3 regions of the Pseudoduganella plicata genome follow, and region 3 is predicted to be linked to each of the others. Evidence: predicted binding sites of a transcription regulator. Region 3 holds the regulator's gene; each other region holds the start of a gene.
What was found. Region 3 encodes LexA, which represses DNA repair genes until DNA is damaged. Its sites were predicted from a motif close to ACTGTATNNNNATACAGT; they were not measured.

Region 1 (4,529 bases), 120 kb from region 3:
TCCTCCTCCGTGCCCGTCAGGCGTTCCCGATATACCCAGTAGTGCGCGTTGTCCTCGCCTTGTGCGATGAAATAATCGCGCGTTTGCGTTTCGCCCCACCACCCTGCCTCAATGCGCTCGGCCGACGACACCATCCGCAGCGGGGAGCAATAAAACGGCCGGTGGTCACGCACCAGCAGCGCGATCGGCTTGGCCAGCAGCCACGCAGGCCGCGGCAGGCTGCCGGGCGGCAGCGCCGCCGCCACGTCTGCCGGACGCACCTTCTCCTGCACGGGTGCCCAGCCGTTGGCATATTCGGGCCGGTGGTCGGCGCGGGGGACGGCCTGCAGCACATTATCGGCGCCCAGCCGGGCCACCAGCAATTCAAAAAGACGCAAGCGGTCTTCCTTGCTGCCGCCCGGCTCCGGGAACAGCGAGTCGCTGTGCGGCGCCATCGGCTTGACCTGCAGCGCTTCCAGGCACAGCCCGATGACGGGCGCATCCAGCACCAGCTTGCCCAGCTTTTCCTTTAGCAAGCGCACCAGGTGATCGTCGCGCCAGACGGCTTCGGCCAGCATGATGTCGATCGCCGTGGGCGGCCGCGCCACCCTGCCCCGTTCGTGTTCCAGCAGCAGGCTGATACGCTCGACGGCGAACTGGCGCGCGCACAGCCAGCCCGTCATCTGCTGCAGCAGGCGGCGGGCACCGGCCAGCAGCAGGTCGGCATCCTCGATGCGGCCGAACAGTTCCAGCTTGGCGCGAAAGCTGGGCGGCGCCTCGATCCAGCGGAACATCTCGGCCGTATGGCCGCGCGCGGCATCGAGCACATCCAGCAGCGCACGGCCGCAACGGCGCTGCAGGCCGGGCCGGGGCAGCTGCATCAGGTTGCCCACGGTGAGACAGCCGATGCCCTCCAGCCACGCCAGGTACGGCCGTGCCGGCAGCAGCAGGCTGACCGGCAGGCCCTGCAGCCGGCGCTCCATCTTCTCGATTGTTAAAGAACGTCCCGCCCCGCTGCGTGCCAGCAGCCAGGCGCCGCGCGCCGTGGGAGCTACACCGAGCACCGCCGTAAAACCCAGCGCGCGCAGGCTATCCCGCACCAGTGCGCACAGCCGGCGAATGCCGCCGAACAGACGCAGGCTGGCGCCCACATCGAGCAGCAATGTTGCTTCCTCGCCCTCCGTCACCTGCGGCGTGTACTGCAGCAGGGCCATCGCCACCGCGTGCAGGGCCTCGGCCTCCTGAACGGGCGCGCGTTCATGCAGCGCGATCTCCGGTGCCAGCATCAGCGCGCCGCCGCGGCGCATGCCGGGCCGCACGCCGGCACGCGCCGCCAGGCTCGAGACGGCCAGCACCACCTCGTGTTCCAGCACGGCCGTGCCGACGTCATCCGACCAGCGCGGGCAGAACACTTCGAGCGGGAGCCGGGGCAGATGCAGGCCGATCCATAGTCGCATGTCGTTGCAGTAAAGAAGGTGTCAGGGGCAAAAACAGCGGCGCCTCCCGTTGCGGCCCCCGGCGTTTGATAAAACCGATTTCCATCCCGCCCGCGGCCGCCCGCAACGACAGGCGCAACGGCGCGGGAGAAGCATCCTGCGCGGCCGCCAGCGGCCGCAACAGGCAGAACAGGGTATCGCCGCTTTGCGCCGCCAGATGCAGCCGACGCAATGCCTCGCCCCGCACATGCTGCTGCCACAGCAGCAGCGCACCGCAGCAGCCGCTGCGTAATATCTGCTCGGCCGCCCATAGCGCGTCCGTGCTTTTGCCCGTGTTGCGGATCCAGATCAGCTGGGCCGGATCGATGCCCAGTGCCGCCAGCGCCAATGCCTGCGGTGCATGGGGTGGTTGCAACATGACGATGGGCCGTCCGGCAGCCGCCACCTTCGTCAGCGCGGGCCGCAGCAGGCGCAGTTCGCCGACACCCGGCTGCGGCAGCAACAGCTCGAACAATGTCCCCGTGGGCCAGCCGCCCCCCGGCAGTTGGGTCGACAGGGCCGGATAGCCCGTGTCGACACAGCGGTCGGTGGATTGCGCCAGTTGCGACGCAAGCCAGAGCGAGGGATGCAGGACTTCCGGCGCCGCGATCTGAGCAGTGCGCTGGGCAGTGCCTGAGGCAGTGCCCAGCGCACTGCACGAAACAGCATGCGGAGCAATGAGCGGATCGGAGCGGGCCATGGATGACAATCTTCATATACTGTACATGCATACAGTACCCGCCAGTTCGGCGTTTGACAAGGATTTTCTTGTCAGAGTGTCTAAACCATTGCTTTAACTGGTGCGCCGCAAGCCGTTGATTCTAAGCAGAAATTATCCATTTCGGAGACAGCCGAAATAAGACAGTTGCTCAACGGTATCGTGCGTGCGTCCGGCCTCAGCGCCGATGTTTTGCAAAAAACGCCAGCATCATCCGGCTCGCATCCGGCCCCGCTTTCGCGTTGAACGCCAGCCGCTCGTCGCCGCCGCTCCAGGCGTGCTCCAGTGCGTCGATATGCGCCTCCCGAACCACCAGCTTGCGGCCCAGGTAGTAGTCGCGGATGACGTGGCCATTGCGGTTGCCGCGGCGGCCCGCCGGTTCGATGCGGATGCGCGGCGCCGTGTCCGCGGGCAAGCCGTTCAATAGCAAGCTCTGCTGCACCAGTTGCCCCTGGTTGACGGAACGCACCACGCTGTCCGCCGCGCCGTGGATCAGGATCGTCGGCATCGTCGGGAAATCGGCACGACGCATCAGCACTTCGCGGATGGCCTCGGCCGAACGGGCGCCGCCGCCATGCTGCATGACGCCAAGCGCGCCGATGGCGCCGTTGCCGGCGCCGAACACGGGGCCGGAGTGCAGCCCCACGGCCGCGATGATGTCCGGATAACTCAGCGCCATGATATTGGCCATGCCCGCACCGGCCGAGATACCGCAGGCATACACCCGCTGCCGGTCGATGGGATATTGTCGCAGCACCTTCGCCAGTACGGTGGCGACAGGCTGCACGTCACCGCCACCGGCCTGCGTGGCGCGGTCGAACCAGCGCCAGCAGCGGTGCGCGTGCACACTCGTCGATTGCTGCGGATACAGCACCGCATAGCCCTTCTTTTCCGCCAGCAGGTTCATCCGCGTGCCCTGCGCAAATTCCGTGGCCGTCTGCTGACAGCCGTGCAGCATCAGCACGAGCGGCAGGCCGTCCCGCAGCGCTTCCTCCGGCACCGTTTGCGGCAGATACAACCAATAACTCATCCGTCGCGGCGGTGCGTCCGGCAGCGCGACCGTTTCATGCCCGAGCAGCCATTTGCCGGGCGCGGCGGGTACGGCAGCGGCGCGCCTTGCGGCTGCCTTGCGGACCGTCTTGCGGGCCGGCGCCGCGGTAACCGCCGGTAACGACAGCAGCCCCGCCATCATCTTGCCGGCGGCCCGCTGCTGGGTCTTGCCCAGCTTTACCAGGCTGCGCATCAGCCCCGCCCCACTTGCCCTGCTGCCACGTTTTGCCATGCCAGCTTCCCCCGTGAAGAGCCCACACTATTGACTTATAGTAATAACAAGAAAATGTCGCTTGCGCTATTCTGGCATGCGCACCGCCGCGTTATCCGGCGGATTTCACCACAGGATTCACAGGAGACCACAATGAGCTATCTCGACCGAGACCCGTTTGGCATTTACCGTGACCGCAGCACCAGCGATGGCCCTGGGCCACGCCTGATGGGCGCCGACACCCTGATGGGCGAAGACGTCTATAACCGCCAGGAAGAAGACCTGGGCGACATCAAGGAAATCATGCTCGACATGCAGAGCGGACAGATCGCCTATGCCGTGCTGTCGTTCGGCGGCATCCTGGGCATGGGTGACAAGCTGTTTGCCGTGCCTTGGCAGGCGCTGCAGCTCGATACCGTCAACAAACGCTTCATCCTCGACATTCCGAAGGAACGGCTGGAAAGCGCACCAGGCTTCGACAAGGACGCCTGGCCCGATATGGCCAGTCCCGAATTCGGCAGCCAGATCCACGGCTTCTACGGCACCCAGCAGGCAATGCCGGGCCAGATGACGTCCACCGGCAGCGTGATGGGCAGCGGCACCAGCACGATGCAAAGCGGCAGCAGCTATGGCCAGAGCGGCAGCCTGTCGGGCGACGCCAGCGGCAATATGAGCGGCAACAGCATGTCCGGCAACCAGGGCGCGAGCCTGGCGTCGGGAACCGGCCTGTCGAGCCAAAGCGGCAGCCTGGGCAGTGGCAGCTCGGGCCTGGGCAGCAATACGCTGGATCTGGGCAGCGGCTCGGATCTGACCGACAAGAACGTCAACCAGGTCGGCGGGCTGTCGAACCAGAGCGCCAGCATGGATCCGAACAAGAAATATTAAGCGGCCGGCAGCGCAGGCCGCCCTGCATTGCCGCGAACGAGGCTGATAAATGTCGGAAGGGCCGGGGTCGACCCGTCGGATCTGCCTGCTCTCCGGCTCTCATCACAATGCGGCGCAGGCAAACATCGGTGACGGCTTTCCCTGGACATGCCCAGGGAAAGCCTGTCACCTGCCCACTAGCGTTGCATCGATTCCCATACCTTGAACAGCC
Region 2 (4,529 bases), 1.9 Mb from region 3:
GCGGCAGCAGCTCGTCGTGCACGCGTTCCTTCAGTTCCTTCATGGCTTTCTTGCCGGGAGCAAAACCTTGCTGTTCTTCCATCTCGGCCGCGCGGGCCTTGGCGACCTGGTTGACGACGGTCGACGGCAGCAGTTTTTTCTCGGTGCCCAGCAGGATCAGCATCTGCTTGTTTACCACGTGCACGAGCGAGCCGTTGCCGCGTGGCGAGTCCCAGCCCTGGCGCATCAACTCATTGCTGCTGGCCGGGGTGAACGAGTGCGGACGCAGCGCTTCCTCAAGTTGTTCGGGAGTAAATGCCCACGGCGCGGGCAGACGGTAGATCTGGAGATTCTTGAACCACATATGCTCTGATTACCTTGTTCAGCTCGTTGCAAAGCTCGACATTTTACACCCGCCCCGACAGCTCAGCCATCGGGATATTGTTACCGCTGTGGCGCAAAAACGATCCCCAATTGCAACAATACTGTGTCCAAATGGCCGTCTCATGACGGAAACAGCTCGCCTTGCCGGGCAACGGGATGGCGCGCCAGCTCGTCCAGCGGCGTCAGCGCGCTGACGCGCACGCCCAGCAACCGGATGCGCTGATCCAGCGGCACGCGGCGCAGGCATTCTCCGGCCGCGCGCCGGATCGTGGCCGCATCGGCCGTCGGCTGCGGCAAGGTGACGTCGCGCGTGACGGTGCGAAAGTCGGCATAGCGCAGCTTGATGCCCACGGTGCGGCCGGCATAGCGCTTGCGATGCAGGTCTTCGGACAGCCGTGTGCACAGCCGCGTGAAAATCTCCGACAGCGCGGCACGGTCGTGCCTGGCATGCAGGTCGCGCTCGAATGTCGTTTCGCGGCTGATGCCCTTGGGCTCGGAGCTCGTTTCGACGGCGCGGGTATCGTGGCCGTGCGACACGTCGCGCAACCACTGCGCCGTGTTCAGGCCGAAGTGTTCCTGTAGCAGCTTCGGGTCGGCGGCGGCCAGCTGGCCGACGGTTTCGATGCCCAGCGAGATCAGCTTGGTGTTGGCTTTCGGGCCGATGCCGTTGATCTTGCGCACGGCCAGCGGCCAGATGCGCGACGGCACGTCGTCCAGCGAGACGATCGTCAGGCCGTCCGGCTTTTCCAGGTCCGAGCAGATCTTGGCCAGCAGCTTGTTGGGCGCCACGCCGATCGAGCACGACAGGCCGGTCGCGTCCCGCACGGCATCCTTGATACGCTGGGCCAGCGTGCGCGTCTCGTCCGGGTGGTCCGTCAGGTCGATATAGATTTCGTCGATACCGCGGTCTTCGATGTGCGGCGCAATGGCGGCCACGGCCATCTTGAACAGGCGCGAGTAGTGGCGGTACGAATCGAAGTCGGCCGGCAGCAGGATCGCGTCGGGCGCCAGCGCCGCCGCTTTCATCATGCCCATGGCCGAGAACACGCCCAGCGCGCGCGCCTCGTAGGTCGACGTCGTGACCACGCCACGCCCGGCGTAATCGCGCAGGCGGGCATAGTCGCGGCTGCCATCGGCCCGCACCGACGGCGGCGTCGTGGAGCGGCCGCCGATGACGACGGGCGTGCCGCGCAATTCCGGATAGCGCAGCAATTCGACCGATGCGTAGAACGCATCCATGTCGAGGTGGGCAATGCGGCGCGGCGGCTGGGACATACGGGTCAGGATGGCATGGACACTGTGATTATATCCAGTATTCAATAGTGGACGCCAGCAAGGCGGGTGCAGCGATCCGGTTCGCATTTTTGCAACAGCTGCCGGCCCGATGCGCATGCCGCCAACAGTGCGCGCGGTCGACTGGCGTAGCATCGGAGCTTTCCCCTGGCTCGACTGTCATGACACCGAAACCGCGCCCCTGCCGCTCCGCTTCCCGGCTGCCTGCTTTCCTGGCTCCCCTACTGGCCGCCCTGCTGGCGCCTGCCGCCTTTGCTCAGAGCAGCATCACGCTGATGGGTGGCGTCGATGCCTTTGCCGGCGCGCTCAAGAACAGCGGCGACCCGCAGCACGTCACCGTGCTGGGCAGCGGCGGCATGACCACCTCGTGGTTCGGCGTCAAAGGGTCCGAGGACCTGGGCAGCGGCCTGCGCGCCGAGTTTTTCGTCACGTCGTTCTTCCAGACCGATACGGGCGTATACGGCCGCTTCGCCGGCGACAACCTGTTTTCTCGCGACGCCAATGTGGCTCTCGTCGGCGGATTCGGCCGGCTCCAGCTGGGGCGCGCGTCGGCACCCGGCTTCCTGCCCAATATCCTGTTCAATCCGTTCGGCGACTCGTTCACGTTTTCCCCGCTGGTGCTGCATTCGTATGTGCCGACGGGCCGGTTCGGTGCCCGCACGTGGGCGTCGACAAACGCCGCGGACAGCGGCTGGAGCAACCAGGTTGTCTACACGACGCCCAGCTACAACGGCCTGCGCGCCAGCCTGCACTTCCAGGCCGGTGAAAAGGCGGGAGACGACGACAGGAACAACATCGCCATCACGGCCATGTACGACAATGGTCCACTGGCGCTGAGCGCGTTTGTGCACCGCATTCGCGACAGCAATCCCAACCCGGGCGGCCCCATTCTCGACGTCACGCAGGCGCCCGTCAACTATGCGCTGGTGGACGAGCAGCGGGCGTGGTTCGTGGGGGCCAGCTACAACTTCAACGTCGTCAAGCTGTACGGCACGTTCCAGCGCACTATCAACGATGCGGCCGGCATCGAAGGACTGCGCGACCGGACCATCAGCGCCGGCGTCGCCATCCCGGCCGGGCGCGGTGCCGTGCTGTTCGACGTTGCCGATACGCGCCGCAGCGGCCAGTTGTTCGGCATCGAGCGCTCGCGCCGCACGGCCACGCTGGGTTATGACTATCGCCTGTCGAAACGTACCGACCTGTACGCGGTGGCGATGGGCGACCGCATTTCCGAACTGCCGACGGCGATGAGCTACGGCCTCGGTATCCGCCATTCGTTCTGAGGGGCAGACATGGCGAACCTCAATATCGGCGCCCGGCTGGCGCTCGGCTTTGCCGTCACGATCCTGATCATGCTGGTGATGTCGCTGATCGGCATCAGCCGCGTGCAGGAACTCGACCGGCTTGCCGGTGCCATCGTCAATGACCGCTATGCCAAGGTCGCGCTCGTCAACGAAATGCGCAGTTATGCGAACCGGGGCGCGCAATCGCTGCGCAATGCCATGCTGGCACCGGACCCGGCGGCCAGCGCCAGGTTCTTCGACGCGCTGGCCGAGGCCGACCGGATGGGTGCCGAGCGGGCGCAGGCACTGGAAGCCATCATCGTCCGGGCGGACACGAAGCAGCACTTCGCCGACCAGCGCGTCGCCTTTGCCGCCTACCGCGACTTGCGCGACAAGGCGGTTGCCCAGTTCCGTAGCGGCGATCGCGAGGGCGCCGTGCAGGCGCTGTTCAACACGGTTGTTCCGGCCCAGAACGCCTACTTCGGCCGGCTGGACGTGCTGCTGAAGGATCAGCGCGACCGGATGGCCAACGACGGCCAGGCCGCCAGCGATGCGGCCCGCTCGGCCACCTTGCTGCTGATCACGCTGCTGGTTGTGGCGACCGCCGTCTCCGCCCTAGCCGGCTGGCTGATTACCCGCTCCGTCACGAGGCCGCTGCTGGAAGCCGTGCACGTGGCCGAAACGGTGGCGGGCGGCGACCTGACGGCCGTGATCGACACCCATCGCAAGGACGAAACCGGGCGCCTGCTGGCGGCCCTGCGGGACATGACGCAGGGTCTCGCGCGCACCGTGCGCGCCGTGCGCGACTCCACCGACACGATCAATACCGCTTCGGCGGAAATCGCCAGCGGCAATATGGACCTGTCCAGCCGTACGGAGCAGCAGGCGGCCAGCCTGGAAGAGACGGCATCGTCGATGGAGGAGCTGACGTCCACGGTGCGCCAGAACGCCGACAATGCACGCCAGGCCAACGTGCTCGTCACCTCCGCAGCCGAACATGCGAGCCAGGGCGGCCACGTGGTGGGCCAGGTGGTGCAGACGATGGGCTCGATCAAGGAAAGCTCGGGCAAGATCGTCGACATCATCGGCGTCATCGACGGCATCGCCTTCCAGACCAATATCCTGGCACTGAATGCGGCCGTGGAAGCGGCGCGTGCCGGGGAACAGGGCCGCGGCTTCGCCGTCGTCGCCAGCGAAGTGCGCAATCTGGCGCAGCGTTCGGCCAGCGCGGCCAGGGAAATCAAGGCATTGATCAACGACTCGGTCGAGAAAGTGGATGCGGGCGGCCGCCTCGTGGACGAAGCGGGCAGCACGATGGGCCGCATCGTCGCCTCGGTGCAGCAGGTAGCAGCCATCATGAACGAGATCACGTCGGCCAGCCAGGAGCAGAGCACGGGCATCGAGCAGATCAACACGACGATCGTCGCCATGGACAACACGACGCAGCAGAATGCAGCGCTGGTGGAACAGGCGGCCGCGGCGGCGGCGAGCCTGCGGGCGCAGGCCGAGCGGCTCTCCGCCGCGATCGCCGTCTTCCGTATCGACAGCGCCGCCCCGATCGTGCAACCCGTGGCAGCCGCGCCGGTTCCG
Region 3 (4,529 bases):
CCAGCCTTCGTCAGCGCTTCGGCGATGTCGTAGTTGGTCACGGAACCGAACAGACGGCCGTCGACGCCGGCTTTCTGCGACACCGTCACGGTCATGCCGTTCAGCTTTTCGCCCTGGGCTTGAGCGGCGGCCAGCTTTTCAGCGGCGGCTTTTTCCAGCTCGGCGCGCTTGGCTTCGAACTCGGCAACAGCCGAGGTCGTTGCACGACGTGCCAGTTTTTGCGGGATCAGGAAGTTACGTGCGTAGCCGTCCTTGACCTTCACGACGTCGCCCAGGTTGCCGACGTTGATGACTTTTTCCAACAGAATGATTTGCATAGTTCTCTCCAGGATCTATCTGCCGCAATTAAGCGTGGTGCAGATCGGTGTAAGGCAGCAGGGCCAGGTAGCGGGCGCGCTTGATCGCGGTGTCGACTTGACGCTGGTAGTGCGCCTTCGTGCCGGTCAGGCGTGCTGGCATGATCTTGCCGTTTTCCTGGATGAAGTCTTTCAGCGTGTCTACGTCTTTGTAGTCCACTTGCTCAACGCCAGCGGCGGTGAAGCGGCAGAACTTCTTGCGCTTGAACAGAGGATTTTGCTGTTTGCGCTTCTCTTTCAGCTTTGCTTTGTTTTTGTCGAACTTTTTACCGAATGCCATTTTAGGCTCCTGTATCTAAATGTGGTGCTGTCAGGGCAGCACGGAAATCAATGATGTGAAATACCAGGCTCTTGCTGTGGCGATTTTTCTTGGCCAGAAAACCCGTGAACTCGTACGTCCCTCCCAGTGCCGCACCGCTGAAGCGGTTCGAGATCTCGCCCGCGGCAACCGCGGAGATTTCGAACTCGGCCAGGCGGGCGATGCCTGCCTCCATCTGCTGCGAACTGTGCTGCAATACTGCATTCACGAGTGGCAGACCGGCCGGGGTGTATCGCAATACTTCCCGCTCGGTGATGAGGCCGACAAACTGAAGGTGGTTCAAGGACTCCCTGCAATACTTACGCCGACAAACTTAAGCTGCTGCGGCTGCTGGAGCGGCGGCTGCTGGTGCTTCCGAGCGGTGGCTCTTGGCCGCGTCTTCACGCTGGACCGACTTCATCATTGGCGAAGGCGCGGTTTCCGCTTTCTTCATCTTGACGGTCAGGTGACGCAGCACGGCATCATTGAATTTGAATGCGGTTTCCAGTTCGACCAGGGTCTCGTTGTCGCACTCGATGTTCATGCAGATGTAGTGTGCTTTAGCCAGTTTCTGGATCGAGTACGCCATCTGACGGCGGCCCCAATCTTCCACGCGGTGCACGTTACCGCCGCGCGAGGTCACGCTGGCCTTGTAACGTTCGATCATCGCGGGCACTTGCTCGCTCTGGTCCGGATGGACGATAAATACGATTTCATAGTGACGCATGCAAACTCCCTTAAGGACTGTTGATAGCCCACCCCGGCGTCAAGACGGGTGTGGGAAGAGGTAAGCCCGCGACTATATCAGGGTTTTGACGGAAAATCCAGCATCCCAAGCCACCTCGGCCGGACGTCGGGCCGCCTCGGTGTCTGCGGCGCCGTCAGCGAAAAAAACCGGGGACAAGCACCGTTTCCTGGCTTCCATCCTGACGTGCCCGAAAAAACGGAGCCTGTCACCGGTTTCCAGAGTGCGTGTAAAAAACCGCTGCCAGGCACCAGTTTCGGCATCTGTTTCCCGTGGCCTTTTTCTGCCCCGACGTGGGGAAAACCGGAGCCTGTCACCGGTTTTGCGCGGCGTGCCTGCGCCGCACGAGACCAACTCATCACAAATATTTCGCCCAAACCAACAATTTCCCTTGCAATCCCACGGGTACTGTACAAAAATACAGACTGTCTATATAAACAGCCATTGCACCATGATCAAGCTCACCGCAAGACAGGAACAAATTCTCAATCTGATCAGGGATGCCATCGAAAACACCGGCTTCCCGCCGACCCGCGCGGAAATCGCGGCCGAGCTGGGTTTCAAGTCCGCCAATGCGGCCGAAGAGCACCTGAAGGCGCTGGCGCGCAAGGGCGCGATCGAAATGACGGCCGGCACGTCGCGCGGCATTCGCCTGCTGGGCGAGCGCCCTGTCGCGTCGCAGGGACCGAAACCGGCGGACCTGGGCCCGATGCCGCAGGTGCCGGCGTCGCTGCTGATGTCGCTGCCGCTGATCGGCCGCGTGGCCGCCGGCTCGCCGATCCTGGCGCAGGAAAACCTGGAGACGAGCTACAGCGTCGACCCGGCACTGTTTTCCGCCAGGCCCGACTTCCTGCTGAAAGTGCGCGGCGAATCGATGCGCGACATCGGCATCATGGATGGCGACCTGCTGGCAGTAAAGAAAGTGGACAGCGCCAAGAACGGCCAGATCGTCGTCGCCCGCATCGGCAATGAAGTCACCGTCAAGCGCTACCGCCGCACGGGTTCTACCGTGGAGCTGCTGCCGGAGAACCCGGACTTCAACGTGATCACCGTCGATCCGGAGAGCGATGAGTTCGCGCTGGAGGGATTGGCGGTCGGGTTGCTGCGCAGCTGGCACTGAGGCATCGGGCCATCTGGCGGCAGCTGCCTGGACGTCGTCAGCTTTGACGACGTTAGCTCTGGCGTCGCCTGCTTTGACGACGTTTTGACGTTGACAGCTCTTACCGCGTTGGCCCCACGTCGCCCGCCTATCACTGCCTGCCGCCACGTCGGAGGCAGTCACCTGCTGTAACTCGCATGGCTCACGACAGGTAACTGCCTCTGGTGTTTTTATTTGCCGGCGGCACGCAGCGCCACCGTCCGGTGCGCCAGATCCACGTACACGGCGTAAGCCTGGAAGAAGTCCGCGCCCAGGATATCATCGGCCTTGAAGCGGCCCGGCAGCGGCATCAGGTACGATTTGATCGCCGCCGGCTTTCCGCCAGACGCAACCGGCCCGTCCGGCAGCACCAGCGTTACGAATTCGCATGGTCGCGCGGGCCCGAACAGGTCGCACTTTTTCGTCGCGTCGCGTTGCGCCTGGACGGGGCCGGGCTTGACGATCGACAGGTTGGCTGCCGAATCGAACGTCAGCGGCACCGACACCTCCGCTCGCGCGCCAACAGCGGCCAGCAGCAGCGCGGCTATCGTGACGAGGCGCAGACTCATGCGTTCACCCTCCTGCGTTCACCCTCATGCCGGCAGCGCCGCCTTGAAGTCGTCCAGCAGATCGGCCGCGTCCTCGATCCCGACCGACACGCGGATCAGCGACTCGGCGATCCCCATTTGCGCGCGCCGCTCGGCGCCCATCTCGTAGAAGATCGTGTGCGCCACGGGAATGACAAGGGTGCGCGTGTCGCCCAGGTTCGACGCCGGCACGGCGATCTTCATCCGGTTCAGGAAGTCAAACAGGTCGATGCCGTCCTTGAGTTCAAAGCTGAACAGCGAACCGTAGGCGCGGAACAGTTCCGACGCGACGCCGTGCTGCGGGTGCGTCGGCAGGCCCGGGTAGTAGACGGCGGCCACGCGCGGATCGGCCGCCAGCATTTCCGCCAGCGCCTTCGCATTGGCGCAGGTGCGCTCCATGCGCAGCGCCAGCGTCTCCGCGCCTACGGCGATATGGTGCGCCGCTTCCGGCCCGAGCGAAGCGCCGAAGTCGCGCAGGCCCTTGGCGCGGATCTGCGTGATGCCCCACATCGGCTGCGCCGCCTTTTTATAGTTCTCGAAGATATTCGGGAAGCGGCTCCAGTCACAGACGCCGGTATCCGTCAGCGCTCCACCCAGTGCATTGCCATGGCCGCCGATCGACTTCGTCAGCGAGTTGACGACAAGGCCCGCGCCCACCGCCTTGGGCTGGAACAGGTACGGCGTCGTCATCGTGTTATCGACGATGTACAGGATGCCCCGCTCGGCGCACAGCTGGCCGATGCGCTGCAGGTCGGCGATCTGCGTGCGCGGATTGGCGATCGTCTCGACGAATACGATCCGCGTGTTGTCCTTCAGCGCGGCGGCGACGTTGGCCACGTCGGTCGCGTCGACAAAATCGACGCCGACGCCCTGCCCGGCCACCGTCTGCCACAGCGAGTTCGTATTCCCGAACAGGAACGACGACGACACGACATGGTCGCCCGAGCGCAGCAGCGCCTGGAACACGGCGCCGATGGCGGCCATGCCGGTGGCGAAGCACAGCGTGGCGACGCCGCCTTCCATCCTGGTGACCTTTTCCTCCAGCGCGGACACCGTCGGATTGCCCTGGCGGCCATAGCGGAAGCCCGGCTCGCGGCCCTGGAACACGGAAGCCAGCTGGCGCGCATCCGTGTAGCCGAATGCGACGGACGTGTGGATGGGTTTATGCAGCGAGCCCTGCTCGATGGGCTTCTGGCGGTCGCCGTGCAGGATCGTGGTCGTGAAGCCGTGGGTTTTCTTTTCGCTCATATGCACTGACAAAAAATAAGGGCCCGGAAATCCGGGCCCTTCAGTTTAGCAAACCATCACACTTCCGGGGTGGCCGGGTGCAGGTTCAGCTGGTTGATCGCGGCGCCTTCGACACCCGGCACTTTCGGGTTGTGGCGGGCCTGCTCGATGCGGTCCA

Region 1: a site for LexA is predicted at 2,173-2,190, ahead of imuA (translesion DNA synthesis-associated protein ImuA). Genes of this name have one in related genera too.
Region 2: a site for LexA is predicted at 1,660-1,677, ahead of dinB (DNA polymerase IV). Genes of this name have one in related genera too.

Annotation. Positions count from the first base shown of each region.
Region 1 covers NZ_CP038026.1:2,129,265-2,133,793, forward strand. The annotation lists gene E1742_RS09380 (Y-family DNA polymerase) at 1-1,436, opposite strand, end outside; gene imuA (translesion DNA synthesis-associated protein ImuA) at 1,366-2,154, opposite strand; gene E1742_RS09390 (extracellular catalytic domain type 1 short-chain-length polyhydroxyalkanoate depolymerase) at 2,351-3,415, opposite strand; gene E1742_RS09395 (PRC-barrel domain-containing protein) at 3,587-4,318, shown strand; gene hrpA (ATP-dependent RNA helicase HrpA) at 4,495-4,529, opposite strand, start outside.
Region 2 covers NZ_CP038026.1:3,919,459-3,923,987, reverse strand. The annotation lists partial or broken gene E1742_RS17170 (recombination-associated protein RdgC) at 1-343, opposite strand, end outside; gene dinB (DNA polymerase IV) at 484-1,638, opposite strand; gene E1742_RS17160 (porin) at 1,818-2,939, shown strand; gene E1742_RS27170 (methyl-accepting chemotaxis protein) at 2,949-4,529, shown strand, end outside.
Region 3 covers NZ_CP038026.1:2,006,686-2,011,214, forward strand. The annotation lists gene rplI (50S ribosomal protein L9) at 1-317, opposite strand, end outside; gene rpsR (30S ribosomal protein S18) at 346-636, opposite strand; gene priB (primosomal replication protein N) at 638-958, opposite strand; gene rpsF (30S ribosomal protein S6) at 989-1,381, opposite strand; gene lexA (transcriptional repressor LexA) at 1,851-2,519, shown strand; gene E1742_RS08865 (hypothetical protein) at 2,729-3,106, opposite strand; gene E1742_RS08870 (cystathionine gamma-synthase family protein) at 3,131-4,372, opposite strand; gene purF (amidophosphoribosyltransferase) at 4,429-4,529, opposite strand, start outside.